DNA from 2 places in the Cellulomonas wangsupingiae genome. Region 2 is predicted to be linked to the other one. Evidence: riboswitches for the same ligand, from Rfam matches in the RefSeq annotation. Region 2 holds a riboswitch; the other holds the start of a gene.
The links. Region 2 has a riboswitch for S-adenosylmethionine ahead of NP075_RS15430 (aminotransferase class V-fold PLP-dependent enzyme). Riboswitches for the same ligand answer to the same signal wherever they lie in the genome.
Positions count from the first base shown of each region.

Region 1 (9,878 bases), 890 kb from region 2:
CCGACGACGACGTGCTGGTCACCGTGCAGTCGGCCGACAGCACCGACGCCGCGGCGGGCCACCTCGGCTGGGGCGTGCTGTGGTCCGACGACGCCGTCCTGGTACCGGGACCCTCCGACTGGCTGGGCGCAGGACCCTTCGACGTCCTCGTCGCGCACCGCACCGACGGCGAGAGGGGCGATGTGCTGCGGATCTCCCCTCTGTCCGCGACGCGGATGGGATCCGGTGACGGCTCCGCCGTCCTCGTGCAGCTCCCTGCTCGGGTGGGACGGGCCCCGTCAAGGAGCCTGAGCACGCGACGCCTCCGGGAGGACCACGCCACGGAGCCCGACGTGTGGACGTGCCTGGAACGGCAGGGCGCCGTCGCACCCGGTGTCAGGGAGCGGTCGACGACGGTGCTGGAGGAGATCGCTGGGTGGGAGGAGCAGCAGCGGTCCGGCCTCTCGGACCCGGGGACCCACGGTGGCTGGATCGACCTCATGTGCGTGCTGATCCCGGGCAAGTGCGACCTCGCCGGGCCGTTCGACGTCGACGGCCGGCGACCGCGCGACCCCGGGGACCCGTTGCGGCGCTGAGCGGAGCCCGCTGATGCGTCCGACCTGGCCCGCGCGGACCGTCGTCCGGGACGTGCCGATGCTCCTCGGCCTGTGGGTGATCGACCTCCTGGTCTTCTTCACCGCGGGCATGGACACCGCTCCCGGCTGGCTCGTCGGCGCGCTCGGGCTGGTGACGTTCGTGCCCCTGCTGTGGCGGCGCCAGGCCCCGGTGGCCGCCTTCGCCGTGACGCTGGTCCTGTCGGTGACGATCAGCGTCGCCACCGCGGGATACCGGCCGATGGTCGCGACGTGGGCGGGCCTCTACGCGGTCGCGGCCTCCTCGCGCTGGGCCGTCACGCTCGGCGCCGTCGCGTCGACCGCGCTGCCCACGGCGATCATCGTCGCGGAGGAGGCGGACGCCGGTGCACCGGGGACGACCGGCGTGCGGACGTTCGTCGCGATCACCGGGGTCCTGGCGGTCGACGCGGTCCTCGTCGCTGCAGGCCGGTTGCAGGGCAGGAGGGGCAGGGAGCTCCGTGACCTGCGGGCCCAGCAGGCGGAGAAGCAGCGTGAGGCGGTCCGCCTCGAGCGCGCTCGGATCGCACGCGAGCTGCACGACATCGTCGCCCGGTCGATCACCTTGATGTCCCTCCAGGCGGTCGCCGCCGCACGTGTCCTGCGCGACGACCCGGCCCGGGCCGAGCAGACGCTGGACCGGGTCGGCGACCTCGGCGCCTCGGCGGTCGACGAGCTGCACCGGATGCTCGGGCTGCTCGACGTGGCGGGCGCCGACGCGGCACCGGACCCGCGGGGCACCGACGCCGGGACCGACGTCGGTGCAGAGGTCCGGGCCGTCGTCCAGAGCTACCGCGACGCCGGCCTGCGGGTCGACCTGAGCATCGACGGTGCCGAACGCCCGGTGGACGAGAGCGTCCGGCACGCCGCCGCGCGCGTGCTGCAGGAGTCGTTGACGAACGCCACGAAGCACGGGGACCCCGACGACCCCGTCGTCGTGCGGTGGGGGTGGTCGCAGGACGGCCTGCTCCTGGACGTCTCCAACGCGGCGGCGGACGGGCGGGCGCCGCAGACGGGGACGGGCTACGGCCTGGTGGGCCTGGCCGAACGGGTCCGGGCGGTGGGGGGCACGCTCGAGGCCGCCTTCCAGGGTGAACGGTTCGTCGTCCGGGCGGCTCTCCCGGTGCGTCCGGGGCTCGACCACCGGGTCGTCGGGGCCGGGACGTCGTGAGCCGGATCCGGTCGGTCGTCATCGACGACGAGGCCCTCGTCCGCGAGGCGCTCGCCCTGCTGCTCGGTGCCGAGCCCGACATCGAGGTGGTGGGGACGACCGGCGACGGTGCCGCCGCGGTCGGTCTGGCTCGCGAGACCGAGGCGGACGTCGTCGTCATGGACGTCCGGATGCCGGGCGTGGACGGGGTCGAGGCGACACGCCTCCTGGCGGCGGACGAGCTCGACGGGCGCACGGTGCGGGTGCTCGTCCTCACCAGCTTTCACGACGACGAGGTCGTGCGCGCCGCCCTGCACGCGGGAGCTTCGGGCTTCCTGCTCAAGCGGGCCGCACCTCGGCACCTCCCGGACGCGGTCCGTGCGGTGGCTGCCGGGAACGCGTGGTTGGACCCCGTCGTCGCGCGCAAGCTGCTGGACGACTTCGCGGCACCCCTGCGCGACGTCCCCTCACCAGGCGCGCTCGCGCGGCTCACACCACGCGAGCGTGAGGTCCTGGTGCTGCTCGCGCACGGCATGCGCACCGACGACGTCGTCACGCATCTCGTGGTCGCCGAGGCCACGGTGAAGACGCACGTCTCCCGCGTGCTCCTGAAGCTCGGCCTGCACGACCGTGCGCAGGCGGTCGCGTTCGCCTACCGGTGCGGTCTCGTCGGGCCCGACGACCCGCTACCGCGCCCCTCCCACGTGTCCGGTCCTCCCTGAGCCCGCCGAGCCGACCACAGCCCACGCGCTGCGGGCACCGTCCACCGTCGTCGCGACGTCCGACCGCGCGTGCCGGCCCGGAGGTCCAGACTCGGGACATGACGACCTCGACCACCGCGCCGTTCCGGTGCTTCGGCGGCTCCGACCCGCTGTACGCGGCGTACCACGACGACGAGTGGGCCGTCCCGGTGCACGACGAGCACGCGCTCTACGAGCGCATCTCGCTGGAGGCCTTCCAGTCGGGGCTGGCGTGGATCACGATCCTGCGCAAGCGCCCGGCCTTCCGGGAGGCGTTCGCAGGCTTCGACCCCGAGGTGGTCGCCAGGTTCGGGGACGACGACGTGGCCCGGCTCCTCGCGGACGCGGCGATCGTGCGGAACCGCGCCAAGATCGAGGCGACGGTCGCGAACGCCCGCGCGCTGCTCGCGCTGCACGAGTCCGGCAGGACGCTCGACGAGGTGCTCTGGTCGTACGCACCCGAGCCGCGCCCGCGTCCCCGCACGTGGGCCGAGGTGCCGGGCCGCACGCCCGGGTCCGCGGCCCTGGCCAAGGAGCTCAAGCGGTACGGCTTCCGGTTCGTCGGCCCGACCACCGCCTACGCCGCGATGCAGGCGTGCGGCGTCGTCGACGACCACCTGGCCGACTGCCTCGTCGCGCAGCGCGCGATGACCGCCGACGACCAGGTGCCACTACTCCCGGGGAGTGATAACGGCGCCCACGCCTCGGCAGGCTCCCCCGGCAGGGCTAGGGTGCCCACATGACCGACTACGCGGAGCACGACGGACGGCACGACGCCGTGCGTGCGGCGCACGACGCGTGGCTGTCCCCCGGTGACACCGACCCCGTCGTCCTCGAGGCCGTCCAGGACGGCCTGCTCGCCGTCCCCGTCAGCGCGCCGTCGTCCTCGTGGTTCGGCCTGCCGCACCAGCGCACGTCCCGCGAGACGACGTCGACCCTGCACCGCCGGCGCCGCTGAGTCCTGCGGCCCGGTCCCGCCCCCGCTGAGACGGGGCGTCAGCGACCCACGCGCCGGACCTGGGCGAGCGACGCGAGCTTGTCGGGGTTCCGCACGCCGTAGACGCCCACGACGCGCCCCTCCTGGACGTCGAAGCAGAACACGCCCTCCAGGTCGTGACCCCGGCGCACCACCACCCCGGGCGCACCGTTGATCCCCGCGAGCCCGAAGGTGTGCGAGGGCGTGGCCAGCCGGAAGAGCCCCAGCACGAACCGCGCCACGTCGGCGGCCCCGCGCAGCGGGTGGCGCAGCGCGCTCACCTTCCCGCCGCCGTCGGACACCAGGAGCACGTCGGGGTCGAGCACCGCCAGCAGCCCGTCGAGGTCCCCGGTGCCCGCGGCCCGCAGGAACTCCTGGACGGCACGCGCGGCCTCGTCGCCGCGCGGCTCATAGCGCGGCCGGCGGGCCTCCACGTGCTCACGCGCGCGGTGGGCCAGCTGGCGGACCGCGGCCGGGGTGCGTCCGACCACGCCGGCGATCTCGGCGTGCTCGAACCCGAACACCTCCCGCAGCACGAACACGACCCGCTCCGCCGGGGACAGGCTCTCCAGCACCAGGAGCACCGCCATGGACACCGACTCGCCCAGCACCACGTCGTCCGCGAGGTCGCCCGCGGAGACGAGGAGCGGCTCGGGCAGCCACGGGCCCACGTACTCCTCACGGCGACGCGACGACGCCCGCAGCGCGTTCAGCGCCTGCCGCGACACGACCCGTGCGAGGTACGCCCGCCGGTGCTCGACCGTCGCCAGGTCCACCGCCGACCACCGCAGCCAGCTGTCCTGCAGCACGTCGTCGGCGTCGGCCGTGGACCCCGTGATCTCGTACGCGATGGTGAACAGCAGGGGCCGGAGCTCCGTGAACTCGCGGGCGTGCTCGGTCACGGGAGCCACCTGTACCGTCCCGGGTGACGCGCCTCCGTCCGCAGCACCCGCACCGTCACCCGGCACACCAGCTCCTTCATCGTCGCCGCGGCGCGCCCACCCAGCAGCACCCGGCTCGGGGTCGCGTCGTCGTGCACGCGCAGCAGCACACCGCGCCGCCTGCCCAGGCTCACGCACTGCGCGGCGAACGCCAAGCGGAACGGTGCGGGCGTGCGGCCGCGCAGGCCGTCGGCGACGACGTCGGCGGCGTGCGCCCCCATGGGGACGGCCGCCTGGCACGTCATGCGCCACGCCGACCCGTCGACTGCCACCGCGTCCCCCGCACCGACGACGCGGGGGTCCGCCGCGCAGACGAGGTCCGGCCCGACGCGCAGGCGGCCGGCGGCGTCGACGGGCAGGCCGCTGACACGCGCGAGGTCCGGCACGGCGAACCCCGCGGCCCACACCGTCACGTCGCTGGTCAGGTGGCGCCCGTCGCCGAGCACGACCTTGCCGTGCTCGACCTCCGCGACCCGCGCGCCCTCCAGCACCTCGACACCGAGACGGGCGAGCCCTCGGTCCAGCACGCGACGGCCCGGCCCCACCGGGCCCGGGCCGGGGCCCAGCCGCCCGCCGGCCAGCAGCCGCACCCGCACGTCCGGCAGCGCCTCGGCGATCTCCGCCGCCACCTCGATGCCGCTCAGCCCGCCACCGACCACGGTCACGGCGGCGCCCGGTCCGACGCCCGCGAGCGCGTCGGCCAACCGGTGCGCGTCCTGCAGGCCCGCCACCGGCAGCGCGTGCTGCCGCGCTCCCGGGACGTCCGCCGGGACGTCGGGCCCGCTGCCGACCGCGAGGACGAGCCGGTCGTACGCGACGCGCGTGCCGTCGGCGAGGAGCACGCTCCCGTCGTCCACCCGGACCGCGCGCGCGGTGCGCCGCTCGACACCCGCGGCCACCACGTCGTCGCGCGTCGCGGTGCCCGTGCCCGCGGCCAGCTGGTGGAGGCGGATGCGTTCCACGAGGTACGGGTGCTCGTCCACCAGCACCACGTGTGCCACCTCGGGCGCGCCCGTCAGCCGGTTGGCGGCCATGGTCCCGGCGTACCCGCCGCCCACCACCACGACCCGCGCGCCCGTCCGACCGTCGGGCCGTGTCGTCCTGCGTCCTCGCATGGCGTCTCCTCCGCTCGTCGCCGCCGGACCACCCGGCCCGTTGCACCTGGGACACCGCGGACGGCCGGGGTGTGACACGCCCGCACGCCGGGGACTCCTGGCGTGCGGCCGCGCCCGCGCCGTACGGTGGCGGGGCGCGAGGCCGGCGGCGAGGTCGCCGGGCGGACGAAGTCGTCTCACATGACGAGCCGCGCTGTCCGCCATCCGGGCAGCCGGGCTACGATCCTCGGCGACCATCCAGAGCGGCTGAGAGACCTGGCTCGACGACGCCGCAGCAACCCCCCTCCTCGCGAGGGTGTGGGTGCTTCCGCCAGGAACGATGGAGTGACGATGATCGTGCGCACCCGTGCCACCGACCCCTCGTGCGGGACGTCCCGCCCGACGCCGACGACCCCGGCCCGATGACCGCCGTGGCCGAGATCGAGACCGTCCCGGGCGCCCAGCGCTCCCGCGCGGCCAGGCGTCGCACCGAGCAGGCCGGTGCCCTGGACCGCCCCACCGTCTCGTTCGAGCTCTTCCCTCCCCGCAACCCCGACGCGGCACCCCGGCTGTGGTCGACCGTGCGGGAGCTGGAGACCGTCGAGCCGGACTTCGTGTCGGTCACGTACGGCGCGTCGGGCCACACGCGGCAGACCACGCGGGCGCTCGTCCGCCGGCTGCTGCGCGAGACGTCGCTCAACCCGATCGCGCACCTGACCTGCGTCGGGACCTCCCGCGACGAGGTCACGACCATCGTCGAGGAGTTCCTCGACGAGGGCGTGCGCTCGTTCCTCGCGCTGCGCGGCGACCCGCCGGCGGGCCAGCCGGACTGGCGGCCGCACCCCGACGGCGTCCACACCGCCGCCGAGCTGGTCGAGCTGCTCCGTGACATCGAACGACGCCGGTGCGGGCGCAGCGCCGCCCAGGCCGTCCGGGCGCGGGTCCGTCCGCTGTCCGTCGCCGTCGCGGCGTTCCCGCGCGGCAACCACGCCACGGGCGGCACCCGTGCTCAGGACGTGCAGGCGCTGCTGGCGAAGCAGGAGGCGGGCGCGGACTTCGCGATCTCGCAGCTCTTCTTCGACGCCGAGGCGTACCTCGGCCTCGTCGCGGAGGCGCGCACGGCCGGCGTCACCATCCCGATCGTGCCGGGCATCATCCCGACCACCGACCCCGCCCGCCTGCTGCGCGTCCAGGAGCTCACGGGCGTCCCCGTGCCCGACCGGCTCCTCGACCTGCTCGGCTCCACCGACGACCCCGCGGAACGTCACCGCCGCGGCACGCGTGCGGGGGTCGACCTCGTCAACCGCGTCCTCGACGGCGGGGCCCCGGGGATCCACGTCTACACCTTCAACAAGCACGAGGCGGCGCTTGACCTGCTCGACGGCGCCGACCTGGTCGGCGGCCGCCGCAGCGCCGTCGCCCCCCACGACCTCACCGCGCCCGACGGCGTCCCCGCCGACGCGACCACGACGACACCGCGAGGAACCCTGTCATGACCGACACCACGCCCGCGCCGGCGATCCCGGCCTTCCCCGCAGGCTCCGTCCTCGGCTACCCCCGCATCGGCCCGCGCCGCGAGCTGAAGAAGGCCCTCGAGGCGTTCTGGGCGGGCCGCACGTCGGCCGACGAGGTCGAGGCCGTCGCCGCCGACCTGCGCCGCCGCACCCGCACGCGTCTGGCCGAGCTCGGGCTGGCGACCGACGCCCCGGCGATCCCCAGCGCCTTCTCCTTCTACGACCACGTGCTCGACGCCACCGCGCTCGTCGGCGCCGTGCCCGCGCGCTTCGCGGACCTGCAGGACGCCGACGGCCGACTCGACCTGGCCGGGTACTCGACGGTCGCCCGTGGCCGCGGCGACGACCTGCCTCTCGAGATGACCAAGTGGTTCGACACGAACTACCACTACCTGGTCCCCGAGATCGGCCCGGACACGCAGTTCCGGTACGCGTCGGACCGTCCGGTCGCCGAGTTCACCGAGGCGCTGGCCGACGGTGTGCTCACGCGACCCGTCGTCGTGGGACCCGTGACGTTCCTCGCGCTCGCGAAGCCGACGGAGGACGCCCCCGCGGACTTCTCGCCGATCGACCGGCTCGACGACCTGCTGCCCGTGTACGCGCGCCTGCTGACCGAGCTCGCCGCGGCCGGTGCGACCTGGGTGCAGATCGACGAGCCCGCGCTGGTCTCCGACTCCGTCGGCGTCTCCGCGGACGTCCTGGCCGAGGCGACCACCCGTGCGTACCGCGCGCTGGCCACCGAGCTCGCGCGACCCCAGCGTCCCGCGATCCTGCTCGCGGCCCCGTACGGCGACCTGGGCGCCGCCCTGCCCGTGGTCGCGGCGACCGACGTCGAGGGTCTCGCGCTGGACCTCGTGCGCGGCGACGCGCCGTCCGTGCCCGTGCCCGGCCTGGCCGGCAAGACGCTCGTCGGCGGAGTCGTCGACGGCCACAACATCTGGCGCGCGGACCTCGACAAGAAGCTCGCGGTCCTCGAGCAGCTGGAGACGCTCGGCGCCGCCGCGGTCACCGTCGGCACGTCGACGTCCCTGTTCCACGTCCCGCACACGCTCGAGGACGAGCCGGCGCTCGACCGCACGCTCGTGGAGTGGCTCGCGTTCGCGGACGAGAAGGTCCGCGAGGTCGCCACGCTCGCCGAGGGCCTGACCGATGGCCGCGAGGCCATCCACGAGCAGCTGCTCGCCGCGTCCGACGCGGTGAGCTCCCGCGCGACGGCCCCGGGCGTCGTGCGTCCGGAGGTGCGCGAGCGTGCGGCCGCCCTGACCGACGAGCAGTTCCGTCGCGGCCCGTTCGACCAGCGCAAGGCCGCGCAGACCGCGCGCCTGGGCCTGCCGGCGCTGCCGACGACGACCATCGGCTCGTTCCCGCAGACCCCCGAGATCCGCAAGGCGCGCGCCGCCTTCGGCAAGGGCGAGCTGACCGCCGACCAGTACCAGGACGAGATGAAGGCGGAGATCCGCCGCGTCGTCGAGCTGCAGGAGCGCATCGGGCTGGACGTGCTGGTGCACGGCGAGCCCGAGCGCAACGACATGGTGCAGTACTTCGCGGAGAACCTCGACGGGTTCGCCGTCACGCAGAACGGCTGGGTCCAGTCGTACGGCTCGCGCTGCACGCGCCCCTCGATCCTGTGGGGCGACGTGTCGCGGCCCGCGCCGATCACGGTCGCGTGGGCGCAGTACGCGCAGTCCCTCACCGCCAAGCCGATGAAGGGCATGCTCACCGGCCCGGTGACGATCCTCGCGTGGTCGTTCGTCCGCGACGACCAGCCGCTCGGCGACACCGCGAACCAGGTGGCCCTCGCGCTGCGCGACGAGATCGCGGACCTCGAGGCCGCCGGCATCGCCGTCGTGCAGGTCGACGAGCCCGCGCTGCGCGAGCTGCTCCCGCTGCGCGAGAAGGACCACGCGGCGTACCTGGACTGGTCGGTCCGCTCGTTCCGGCTCTCGACGGCAGGCGTGCGTCCGGACACGCAGATCCACACGCACCTGTGCTACTCGGAGTTCGGCGAGATCATGGACGCGATCGACGGCCTCGACGCGGACGTGACCAGCATCGAGGCGGCCCGCTCGAAGATGGAGATCCTCGGCGACATCGCCGCGGCGGGCTACCCGCGCGCCGTCGGCCCGGGCGTCTACGACATCCACTCCCCGCGCGTCCCGTCGGAGGCTGAGGTCACGGAGCTGCTCACCGAGGCGGTCCGGACCATCGACGTCGACCAGCTCTGGGTCAACCCGGACTGCGGCCTCAAGACCCGCCGCTACGAGGAGGTCACCCCCTCCCTCGAGCACCTGGTGGCCGCGACCCGCACGGTCCGCGCGACGCTCTGACGCGACCCCGCACGTCCCGAGGCCCCGGCCGCCGCACCACGGCGCCGGGGCCTCGCCCGTCCGCACCTCCCCCTCCCCGCGAGAGGTCGATCCAGTCCGGCCCTACCCTGCGGTGCATGGCCTCCCCGTTCGACGTCACGGTCCCGGACCTCCGCCGCCGCACCTCGCTGAAGTGGCACACCTACCCCGAGGACGTGCTCCCGGCGTTCGTCGCCGAGATGGACGCGCGCCCGCTCGACGCCGTGGTCACCGCGGTGACCGGCGCGATGCTCGCGGGGGACACGGGGTACGAGGTGGGCCCGACGAGCCCGCGCGGCACGGCGTACGCCGAGGCGTTCGCCGACTTCGCCGCCCGGCAGCACGGGTGGGACGTGCCGGTCGACCGGACGCGCATGGTCCCCGACGTGATGCTCGGCCTGGTCGAGGTCCTCGGGCTGCTCACCGGCCCGGGCGACGGCGTGGTCGTCAACCCGCCCGTGTACCCGCCGTTCCGCTCGTTCGTCGAGCACGCCGGGCGGCACGTCG
Region 1 is NZ_CP101989.1:110,814-120,691, reverse strand. It holds gene NP075_RS00530 (hypothetical protein) at 1-575, shown strand, start outside; gene NP075_RS00525 (sensor histidine kinase) at 589-1,782, shown strand; gene NP075_RS00520 (response regulator transcription factor) at 1,779-2,483, shown strand; gene NP075_RS00515 (DNA-3-methyladenine glycosylase I) at 2,582-3,244, shown strand; gene NP075_RS00510 (hypothetical protein) at 3,241-3,459, shown strand; gene NP075_RS00505 (RNA polymerase sigma-70 factor) at 3,498-4,379, opposite strand; gene NP075_RS00500 (NAD(P)/FAD-dependent oxidoreductase) at 4,376-5,533, opposite strand; SAM riboswitch class I at 5,764-5,870, shown strand; gene NP075_RS00495 (methylenetetrahydrofolate reductase) at 5,935-7,008, shown strand; gene metE (5-methyltetrahydropteroyltriglutamate--homocysteine S-methyltransferase) at 7,005-9,353, shown strand; gene NP075_RS00485 (MalY/PatB family protein) at 9,470-9,878, shown strand, end outside.
Region 1: it holds a riboswitch for S-adenosylmethionine, as region 2 does, so the genes downstream of both, NP075_RS00495 (methylenetetrahydrofolate reductase) here and NP075_RS15430 (aminotransferase class V-fold PLP-dependent enzyme) in region 2, are expected to answer to the same signal.

Region 2 (9,878 bases):
AGGTCGTGGACGGCGGACGCGACGGACGTCTTGCCGACCCCGGACCGGCCGCCGAGCAGCAGCACCGACGTGCGCTCGTCGACGACCTCCCGCGCGAGCCGCACCTCCAGGCCGGCGCGCACGTCCGGCCACTCGTCGGCGAGGACCGAGAAGTACAGGGAGTCCTGCCGCGTGCCGTCGGCGGCGACGCGGTGCCCGCGCAGGCGGCCCTCGGGCCGCGCGCCGAGCCTGGTGACCGCCGCGATCGACCGCGCGTTGCGTGCCTCCACGCGGTACGCGACGCGGGCGACCCCCCACGTCCCGAACGCGTGCGCCATGAGCAGCAGCTTGCACGCGGGGTTGACGTGCGTGCCCCACACGCGGGGGGCGTAGAAGGTGTGGCCGACCTCGAGGCGCCCCATCCGCAGGTCCACGTCGTAGAAGGACGTCGACCCGACGACGTCCCCGCCGACCACCACCGCGAACGCGTACCGGGCGGGCGTGGCCAGGGCCGCCTCGACGACGCCGACCATGTCGTCGACGCCGCGCGGCGTGGGTGAGGTCATCCCTGCCCACACCCGGTCGTCGACGCACCGCGCGAGCGCGTCCGCGTGCGCGGCCGCCAGCGGGACGAGGCGGACACCGTGACCCTCGAGCGTCAGATCGTGCTGCACGCGCCCATGCTCCCCGACCGAGCGGCGCGCGCGCCGCTCCTTTCCCGAGCGCGGTACTCGACCATCGAGCGCGGTACTCGTTTCCCCCGCGCTCGGCGGTCGAGTACCGCGCTCGGCGTGGGCAGGGCCCGGGTCAGTCGTCGAGGGCCGGGCCGCAGGCGGCGGCCGCCGTCGCCGCGAGGTGGTCGAGGCCCTGGACCTGCACGAGCGGGCGGGTGTCGTCGACGACGGACCAGCACCCGTCGACCACCTCGTACTCGGCCTGCGCGCCGCGGCGCAGCAGCGCGGCGAGCGCGTCGACGAGCCGGTCGACGTGCTCGCGCGTCGTCCCGACCCCCACCGACGCCCGGACGGCCCCGTGGGACGCCCCCAGGTGCGCGAGCAGCGGGTGCGCGCAGAACCGGCCGTCGCGCACGCCGATGCCGTGCTCGGCCGACAGGTACGCGGCGACCAGCCCGGGGTTGAGGTCCCCGACCGTGAACGTGACCACGCCGACGGGGTCCGGCGAGTCCGGCCAGATCCGTGCGACGTGGACGCCGTCGAGTCCCTCCAGGCCCGCGACGAGCCGTGCACGCAGCGCCTGCTCGTGCGCCTCGAGGGCGCCGGCGGGCAGGGCGGCGAGCGTGTCGCACGCCTGTGCGAGCGCGATGGCGCCGAGCACGTTGGGCGATCCGGCCTCGTGCCGCGCGGGCGCCGGCTGCCACACGGTGCGGTCCGTGCGCACGTCGCGCACCGCGCCTCCGCCGGCGAGGTACGGGGTGCCCGTGTCGAGCCAGTCCCGCCGGCCGACCAGTGCGCCCGCACCGAACGGCGCGTACGTCTTGTGCCCGGAGAACGCGACGTAGTCCACGTCCGTGTCCGCCAGCGAGAACCCGCGGTGGGGCACGAGCTGGGCACCGTCGACGGCGACGCGCGCCCCCGCCGCGTGGGCGAGCTCGACGACGCGGTCCAGCGGCAGCGCCTCGCCGGTGACGTTGGACGCCCCCGTCAGGGTCAGCAGCGCGTAGGGGCGCCGGGCGAGCTCGCCACGCAGCGCGTCGAGCGTGGCGGCGACCGTCGGCTCGAGCGGCAGGATCGTCGCGGTCCGTCCCGTCCCGGTGTGCGCGCCACCGCTGTGCTGGACCCACGGCAGCAGGTTCGCGTGGTGCTCGACGTCGAGGACGAGCACGGCCCCGCCCGGCGGGACGACGCCGGCGAGCAGGTTGAGCGAGTCGGTGGTGTTGCGGGTGATGACGGCGACGTCGTCCTCACGGGCGCCGACGAACGCGGCGATCGCCTGCCGGGACGCCTCGTACAGGGCGGTCGACACCTGGGACAGGTACCCCGCACCGCGGTGCACCGACGCGTACAGGGGCAGCACCTCGGCGACGCGGGCGTTCACCGACTCCAGGGCCGGCGCGCTCGCCGCGCAGTCGAGGTTCGCGTAGGCGCGGCTGGTCCCGTCGACGAGCGGCACGGTCGTGGACGCGCCGACGACGGGCAGCAGGGGCGCGTCGCCGGCGCGGGCGGCCGCCGTCCGGGTGCCCGACACCTCGTCGACACAGGCGAACAGCTCGGTGATCGTGGTCATGGTGCTCCTCCGGACGGATCCGGGGACCGGCAGCCCCCGCGCTTGCCGGCACCGAACGGTGCACGGCCAGGTCGTCACCCGGGGCACCCCACCGCGGAGGAGGGTTGCCGGCCAGCGAGCCGGGGCTTGTCGCTGGCGCTCATGACCTGCGTCGAGGATCCCGGCGGCGCCGCTCGCGTGTCAACGCCGACACGCCCTGGTGCTCAGGATGCGAGACGACGCGTCTCGCCATCTGTCCCGACGTCGCCCCCTCTGGGGCTCACCGACGCGGTGCTCGGTGGCACCGTCCGCGTCCTGACCCACCCCCGCGTGTTCGCCCGGCCCACCCCCCTGCCCACGGCCCTGGACCTGGTCGAGCACCTGCGGTCGCACGGTCGCACCCCGGCGTCGTCCGGGTGGCACCCGGACCACGCCACTGGGAGGTCGTCGTGGAGCTGTGCCGCGCCGCCGACGCACGCGGCAACCTCGTCGCGGACGCCCAGCACGCCGCGGTCGCGATCGAGCACGGCGCGACCTGGGTCTCGCAGGACCGGGACTTCGCGCGCTTCCCCGGGCTGCGCTGGCAGGTCGCGGTCGACGCGTGAGCCTCCCGCCCTCTCCCAGGAGGGCCGTCAGGCCGGGCGGGGCTGCGTGAGCCGGTGCAGCATCACCACGCTGCGGTACGTCTTGCCCGGCCACTGGACGGTGTCCGCGTCGACGAACCCCCACCGCCGGTACATCGCTCGCAGCGGCGTCGCGGGCTCGGCCGTGTCCAGCCCCACGGACCGCATGCCACGCTCCAGCGACCACGCACGCACGGTCCCCCACAGGAACGTCGCCAGCCCTCGCCCGCGCAGGTCGGGCCGCACCGCGAGCTGGTTGACCCACACCCGGTCCGGCTCGAGCGCGAGCGCGGTGAGCGCGCGGATCCCCCGCCCCGGCGGGCTCGTGGCGGTGATCGTGCCCACGAGCTCCCCCGCGGGGTCGACCAGCACCCACGACGCACCCACGCCCAGGCTGCGGCTCGCCGTGGTCACCTCGTCCTGCGTGGCACCCGTGAAGTTGAGCCCGCGCGCGGCCAGCTCGGCGTAGGCGTCGTGGAGCAGGAGCGTCAGCGCCGGCACGTCGTCGGGGGTCACGGGTCGCAGCACCAGACCGTCGGGGGCGTCCATCGCGTCCCACCCTGGCACGCCCCGGCGGCGCGCGCGGGCACGGGCACGCGCCGTGAGACGCCCTGCCGGCGCCCCGCACGGTGGCGTAGCATCGCGGCGACCATCCAGAGCGGCCGAGAGATCTGGCTCGACGACGCCGCAGCAACCCGCACGGGAGACCGTGGTCGAGGGTGCTACCGCCAGAGACGATGGGAGGACCATGAGCGTGCCACCGCGTCCCGCCCCCGGCTACGCCGGGGACATCACCCCCACCGAGGCGTGGGACCTGCTGACGGACCGGGAGGACGCCGTCCTGGTCGACGTCCGCACCGACGCCGAGTGGCGCTACGTCGGGGTGCCGGACCTGCGGGGCCTGGGCCGCCAGGCCGCCCTCGTCGAGTGGGTCTCCTACCCCTCCGGCCGGCCGAACCCGCGCTTCCTCGAGCAGCTCGCCGCCACCGGCGTGACGCCGGGCGACGACCGCCCGGTGGTGTTCCTCTGCCGCTCCGGGCAGCGCTCGATCGGCGCCGCGCAGGCCGCGACCGCCGCGGGGTACGGCCCCGCCTACAACGTCCTCGAGGGGTTCGAGGGCGCCACGGGTCCCGACGGGCACCGCGGGCACGAGGGCTGGCGCGCCGCAGGCCTGCCGTGGGTCCAGCCGTGAACGCCGGCCACCTGCCGCCCGGCCCGGGCGACTGGGACGACCACCGCCTCGACCGCGGCACGCTGCGCCCCGACACCCTGGCGGTGCGCGGCGGTCTCGTGCGCAGCGAGTTCGGTGAGACGTCCGAGGCCGTCTTCCTCACCCAGGGGTACGCGTACGCGTCGGCGGCGCAGGCCGAGGCGGGCTTCGCCGGCGAGGTCGACCGGTTCCTCTACTCGCGCTACGGCAACCCCACGGTCACGACCTTCGAGGAGCGCCTGCGCCTGCTCGAGGGGGCCGAGGCCTGCTACGCCACGGCGACGGGCATGTCCGCGGTGTTCACGTCGCTCGCCGCCCTCGTGCGCTCCGGGTCGCGCATCGTCGCGGCGCGGGCGCTGTTCGGCTCCACCGTCGTCATCCTCGACGAGATCCTCGCCAAGTGGGGTGTGCGCACGGACTACGTCGACGGGCACGTCCCGGAGCAGTGGGAGCAGGCGCTGGCGACGCCCGCGGACGTCGTGTTCTTCGAGACCCCGTCGAACCCGATGCAGGACCTCGTCGACATCGCGGCGGTGAGCCGACTGGCCCACGCGGCCGGCGCCACCGTCGTCGTCGACAACGTGTTCGCCACCCCGGTCTTCTCGCGCCCGCTGGAGCACGGCGCCGACGTGGTCGTCTACTCGGCCACCAAGCACATCGACGGGCAGGGACGCGTGCTGGGAGGCGCCATCCTCGGGTCGACGGACTTCGTGCGCGGGCCCGTGCAGACGATGCTGCGCAACACCGGCCCGTCGCTGTCGCCGTTCAACGCGTGGGTGCTGCTCAAGGGCCTGGAGACGCTGAGCCTGCGGGTGCGGCACCAGGCCGCCTCCGCCCTGACCCTCGCCCGGTGGCTCGAGGAGCAGCCCGGCGTGGCCCGCGTGCGCCACCCGTTCCTCGCGTCGCACCCGCAGCACGAGCTCGCGCGCGCCCAGCAGACGGGCGGCGGCACGGTCGTGACGTTCGACCTGGCCGTCCCCGACGGCGCCGCCCCCGACGTCGCGAAGAAGGCGACGTTCGGGGTGCTCGACGCGCTGCGGGTCGTGGACATCTCCAACAACCTGGGCGACGCCAAGTCGATCGTCACCCACCCGGCGACGACGACGCACCGGCGGCTCGGGGCCGCCGGGCGCGCGGCCGTCGGCATCGGTGAGGCGACGGTGCGCCTGTCCGTCGGGCTCGAGGACGTCGAGGACCTGCGCGACGACCTGGCGCGCGCGCTGGGCACGCTGAGCGTCTGACGCCGCTCAGCTCGCCGCGGGGACCAGCCCCACCGCGACGACCGACTCGGCGGCCGCGGCGACCGTGACGTCGAGCGCGCCGCCCGGCACGTCGAACACGTCGCTGTCGGCCATGGTCGCACCGCCCTGGTACACCGGGACGCACGGCGCCTGGTACGACGTCAGCTCGCTGTCGCCGCCCTTGACGGTGACGACGACCGGCGCACCGTCCGACGAGGTGCACACGACGCGCAGCAGGTACGACCCGGCGGGCGCGTCGGCGACCTGCGCCGTCTCCGTCGCGCCGGCCGCCACCGGCGCGACGAGTGCCTCGGTCGCCTCGCCCGCCGCCGCGAGCGCCTCGCGCTGGGCGTCCGCCGTCGGCAGCTCCTGGTCCCCGCGGCCCTCGATGGCCGGGATCGTCTCGAGGTCCGGCGACGGCTCCGGCGACGGGTCGCCGGAGGAGCACGCGGCGAGGGCGAGCAGGAGGACCGGGACCGCTGCGAGGCGTCGTCGGGATCGCATGGCCGGGACGCTAGCGCAGCGACGGTCGCCCGCGGCACCCCTGTCCACCGCAGGGACGAACCGGGGGCATTCCCCCCGCCCCGCGTCCGGCGCGACGGCGGCTCCCGACGGGGTGAGAGGCTGGGTGCATGCACTTCCGTCACCTCGGCCGCTCCGGCCTGAAGATCTCCGAGCTCACCTACGGCAACTGGCTGACCCACGGGTCCCAGGTCGAGAACGAGACCGCCACCGCGTGCGTGCGCGCCGCGCTCGACGTCGGCATCACGACGTTCGACACCGCCGACGTCTACGCCAACACCGTCGCCGAGTCCGTGCTGGGTGACGCGCTGGCCGGGGAGCGCCGCGAGTCGCTCGAGATCCTCACGAAGGTCTACTGGCCGACCGGCCCGAAGGGCCCCAACGACACCGGCCTGTCGCGCAAGCACATCCGCGAGTCCATCGACGGGTCGCTGAAGCGCCTGCGCACGGACTACGTCGACCTGTACCAGGCGCACCGCTACGACCACGCGACGCCGCTCGAGGAGACGATGCAGGCGTTCGCCGACGTCGTCCGCCAGGGCAAGGCGCTGTACATCGGCGTCAGCGAGTGGACCGCGGACCAGATCCGCGCGGGCCACGCGCTCGCGAAGGACCTGGGCGTGCAGCTCGTCTCGAACCAGCCGCAGTACTCGATGCTGTGGCGGGTCATCGAGCCCGAGGTCGTCCCGGCGTCCCGCGAGCTGGGCGTCTCCCAGATCGTGTGGTCGCCCATCGCGCAGGGCGTGCTCACCGGCAAGTACGCGCCGGGTGCCCCGCTGCCCGCGGGCTCACGCGCGACGGACGACAAGGGCGGCGCGCGCATGATCGCGTCGTTCCTGCGCGACGACGTGCTGGAGCGCGTGCAGGGCCTGCGCCCCGTGGCGGACGAGCTGGGCCTGACGATGGCGCAGCTCGCGATCGCGTGGGTGCTGGCCAACGACAACGTGTCCGCGGCGATCATCGGCGCGTCGCGCCCCGAGCAGGTCCACGACAACGCGAAGGCCGCGGGCGTCGAGCTGCCCGCCGAGGTGCTCACGCGCATCGACGAGATCCTCGGTGACGTCGTCACGTCCGACCCCGCCGAGACCGCGAAGGCGTCCCCGGCCGAGCGCCTGGTCTGATCCGGAGCGCCTGCTCCCGTCCGCACGGCGCCCCGCACCGGCTGGTCCGGTGCGGGGCGTCGGCGTGCTGCGAGGGCTGCGCGCGTGCGACGTCAGAGGTCGACGGTCGCGTTCTCGCCGCCGTCGTACGCGCTCCCCGTCACCTTGGCCTTCACCAGGCTGAGCACGGTCGCGAGCCGCCCGCCCGGGCTGTCCCAGTACTCGGCCGTCTCGGCCCGCAGCCGCACCAGGCACAGGCCGGGCGTCGTCGGGCCGTCGGGGAACCAGGCCGCGGCGACGGGGTTCCACAGCTCGTCGGCCTTCGCGCGGTCCTGGACGACCTCGGCCGTCCCCGAGACGGACAACCACGACGACGAGCCGGCGAAGGCCGCGTTGGCGGGCGACCCCGCACGGATCTCCGCGACCTTGTGGGAGTCGAGCGTGGTGAAGAACCAGAGGTCACCGTCGAACTCGACGTCCTGCACCCCCATCGGACGGCTCACCAGCGCGCCCGACGCGTCGAGGGTCGTCAGCATCGCGAGGTGGTGTTCCCCGAGCAGCTCGCGGACCTTGGCGAGGGCCTCCTCGCGCGTCGGCGCGTCGTCGTCGTGCGGTGTCGTGGTCATCTCGCGCTCCGTCCGTCGGCCGCGGGCGGGCGCCCGTCCGCACGGCCACGCTAGGCCCGCCGCGGGCGGCGCCGCATCCGGACCGCGCGGTCAGCGGGCGCCGGCGCCCGTCAGCGCCGCGGCGTGCCGTCGGGAGTCGCCGACGAGCGCGAGGGCGACGGTGTCGACGCCCGTCCGCGCCGCGAGCGCGCCGGCGTCGGCGGGCAGCCGGCCGGCGGGCGCAACGAGCCATGTCGACGACGGCGACCAGGTGAGCGCCGCGAACGCCTCGGCGTGGGCGACGGCGCTGCGACGCCGCACCGCGTCCGCGTCGTCGGCGGCGGCGACCGCCTCGACCTCCAGGACGAGGCGCACGTCCCGGCGGTCGCGGCCGACCGCCCGGATCTCGTCCTCCACGACGCCGACGAGCGCCCGGACGGCCGCGACGGTCGGCAGCGCCGCGCTGTGGACGATGCGCACGACGTCGGCGCGGGCGGCCGCCAGCGCGAGCGTCGTCGCGTCGAGGGCCTCACCGTCGAGCAGGAACTCGGTGCCGGAGCGCGGCGCGTGGCCGACGACCTCGACGGGCGGGACGTCGGGACGCGCCGGCGACGGGTGGCGCGTGCCGGACGGGCGGACGGGTGCGAGAGCGGGCTGAGCCACGGGGGACGTCCTCGGGGTGGTGCGGGTGCGCAGCCGGGCCGTAGCCGCAGGCGCGCGGGGTCGTCAGCTCAGCGACAACACACCCGGACCGAGAACATGCCGCAGACAGTAGCCGCCGGGCCGTCGCGCCGCCAGCCCCCTGTCATCCAGCGGACCACCCGCGTCCCGTGCGGCCGGGCCGCCCGCTGGCCGGCACCCGGGCGTGCGAGTTGTATGGGGACGTGGCCCGGAACCCCGCGTACCGCGACGTCACGCCTGCGGCCCGCCTGGCGGTGGCGGTCGGCGGCGGCGTCATCACGGCGTTCGGCGTGGCCGTGACGTACGGGGGGTCGGTCGCCGCGGCCGTGCTGTCCGGCTGGGCCACGACGGGCCTCGTGTTCGCCGGGTGGAGCTGGTCCTTCCTGTGGCCGCTGGACGCCGAGCAGACCCGCACCCACGCGACCCGCGAGGAGCCGACGCGGCTGGTGACCCACGGGATCGTCCTGGGGGCCGGCGCCATGAGCCTCGTCGGCGTCGTGGTCGTGCTGGCCACGCACGAGCGCGGGCGCGTGGTCGCGCTCGTCGCGGCGCTCGTCGCCGTCGTCGCGTCGTGGACGTCGATGCACACGGTGTACGCGCTGCACTACGCGCGCCTGTGGTACACGCCGCCGTACGGGGAGATCGACTTCCACCAGGAGGCGCCGCCCCGCTACTCGGACTTCGCCTACGTCGCGTTCACCGTCGCCATGAGCTTCGCGATGTCCGACCCGGACGTCCGGTCGTCGGACCTGCGCCGCGTGATCCTGGGCCACGCGCTGCTGTCGTACCTCTTCGGCACGGTGATCGTGGCGCTGCTGGTCAACGTGGTCGCCGGGCTCACGCCCTAGCGTCACCGCCCCAGGAACCCGCGCAGGGTCCACGCGTTGCGCACCGCGTTGCCGCCGCCGTCGTTGTTGAAGTAGGCGACCACGTCGTGCCCCGCGGCCGACCACTCGCCGATGCGGTCGGCCCACCAGCGCAGGTCGTCGTCGGAGTACGAGCCGGCGTACAGGTGCTGGTGGTCGGGGCCGTGCAGCCGCACGTAGACCAGGCGGGACGTGGCGCGCAGGACGCACGGGATGCCCGCCCCCGACACCACGCAGTACGCGGCCCCGTGGCGTGCGAGCAGGTCGAGGACCGCGTCGTCCTGCCACGACGGGTGCCGCAGCTCGACCGCCACCTGGACCCACCCCGGCAGCGAGCCCAGGAACCAGTCGAGCCGCGCGTCGTCCCGCACGGCGTCCGGGCGCAGCTGCACGAGCAGCGCCTCGCGTCGGTCGCGCAGCTCGTGCCAGGAGCGCGCGATCCGCTCCGACCACACCTCCGGCGCGTACAGCCGCTTCGCGTGGGTCAGCCCGCGCGGGGCCTTGACCGACATCGTGAAGCCGTCCGGCAGCCGCCGGTTCCACGACGCGAACGCCGCCTCGCGCGGCCAGCGGTAGAAGCTCGCGTTGAGCTCGACGGTGTCGAACGCCTCGACGTACCGGGCCAGGCGGTCGCGCGCCGGCAGGCCGGGGCGGTAGAGCACGCCGTCCCAGTGGTCGTACGACCACCCGGACGTGCCGATGCGGATCGTCACCCCCGTACCCTCGCGCGAGCGGCGCGGCGTCGCACGCCGTGGCGGCACCGGGTGCGCGTCGTTACGGTCGGGGCAGCGACGGCGTGCGTCGTGGACCTCGAGGGGGCGGTCATGG
Region 2 is NZ_CP101989.1:3,339,521-3,349,398, forward strand. It holds gene NP075_RS19105 (GNAT family N-acetyltransferase) at 1-653, opposite strand, end outside; gene NP075_RS15430 (aminotransferase class V-fold PLP-dependent enzyme) at 787-2,223, opposite strand; SAM riboswitch class IV at 2,257-2,370, opposite strand; gene NP075_RS15435 (PIN domain-containing protein) at 2,619-2,807, shown strand; gene NP075_RS15440 (GNAT family N-acetyltransferase) at 2,835-3,374, opposite strand; SAM riboswitch class I at 3,472-3,569, shown strand; gene NP075_RS15445 (rhodanese-like domain-containing protein) at 3,574-4,017, shown strand; gene NP075_RS15450 (O-succinylhomoserine sulfhydrylase) at 4,014-5,276, shown strand; gene NP075_RS15455 (hypothetical protein) at 5,283-5,780, opposite strand; gene NP075_RS15460 (aldo/keto reductase family protein) at 5,909-6,919, shown strand; gene NP075_RS15465 (pyridoxamine 5'-phosphate oxidase family protein) at 7,012-7,524, opposite strand; gene NP075_RS15470 (hypothetical protein) at 7,615-8,166, opposite strand; gene NP075_RS15475 (DUF1345 domain-containing protein) at 8,388-9,032, shown strand; gene NP075_RS15480 (DUF72 domain-containing protein) at 9,035-9,763, opposite strand; gene NP075_RS15485 (META domain-containing protein) at 9,875-9,878, shown strand, end outside.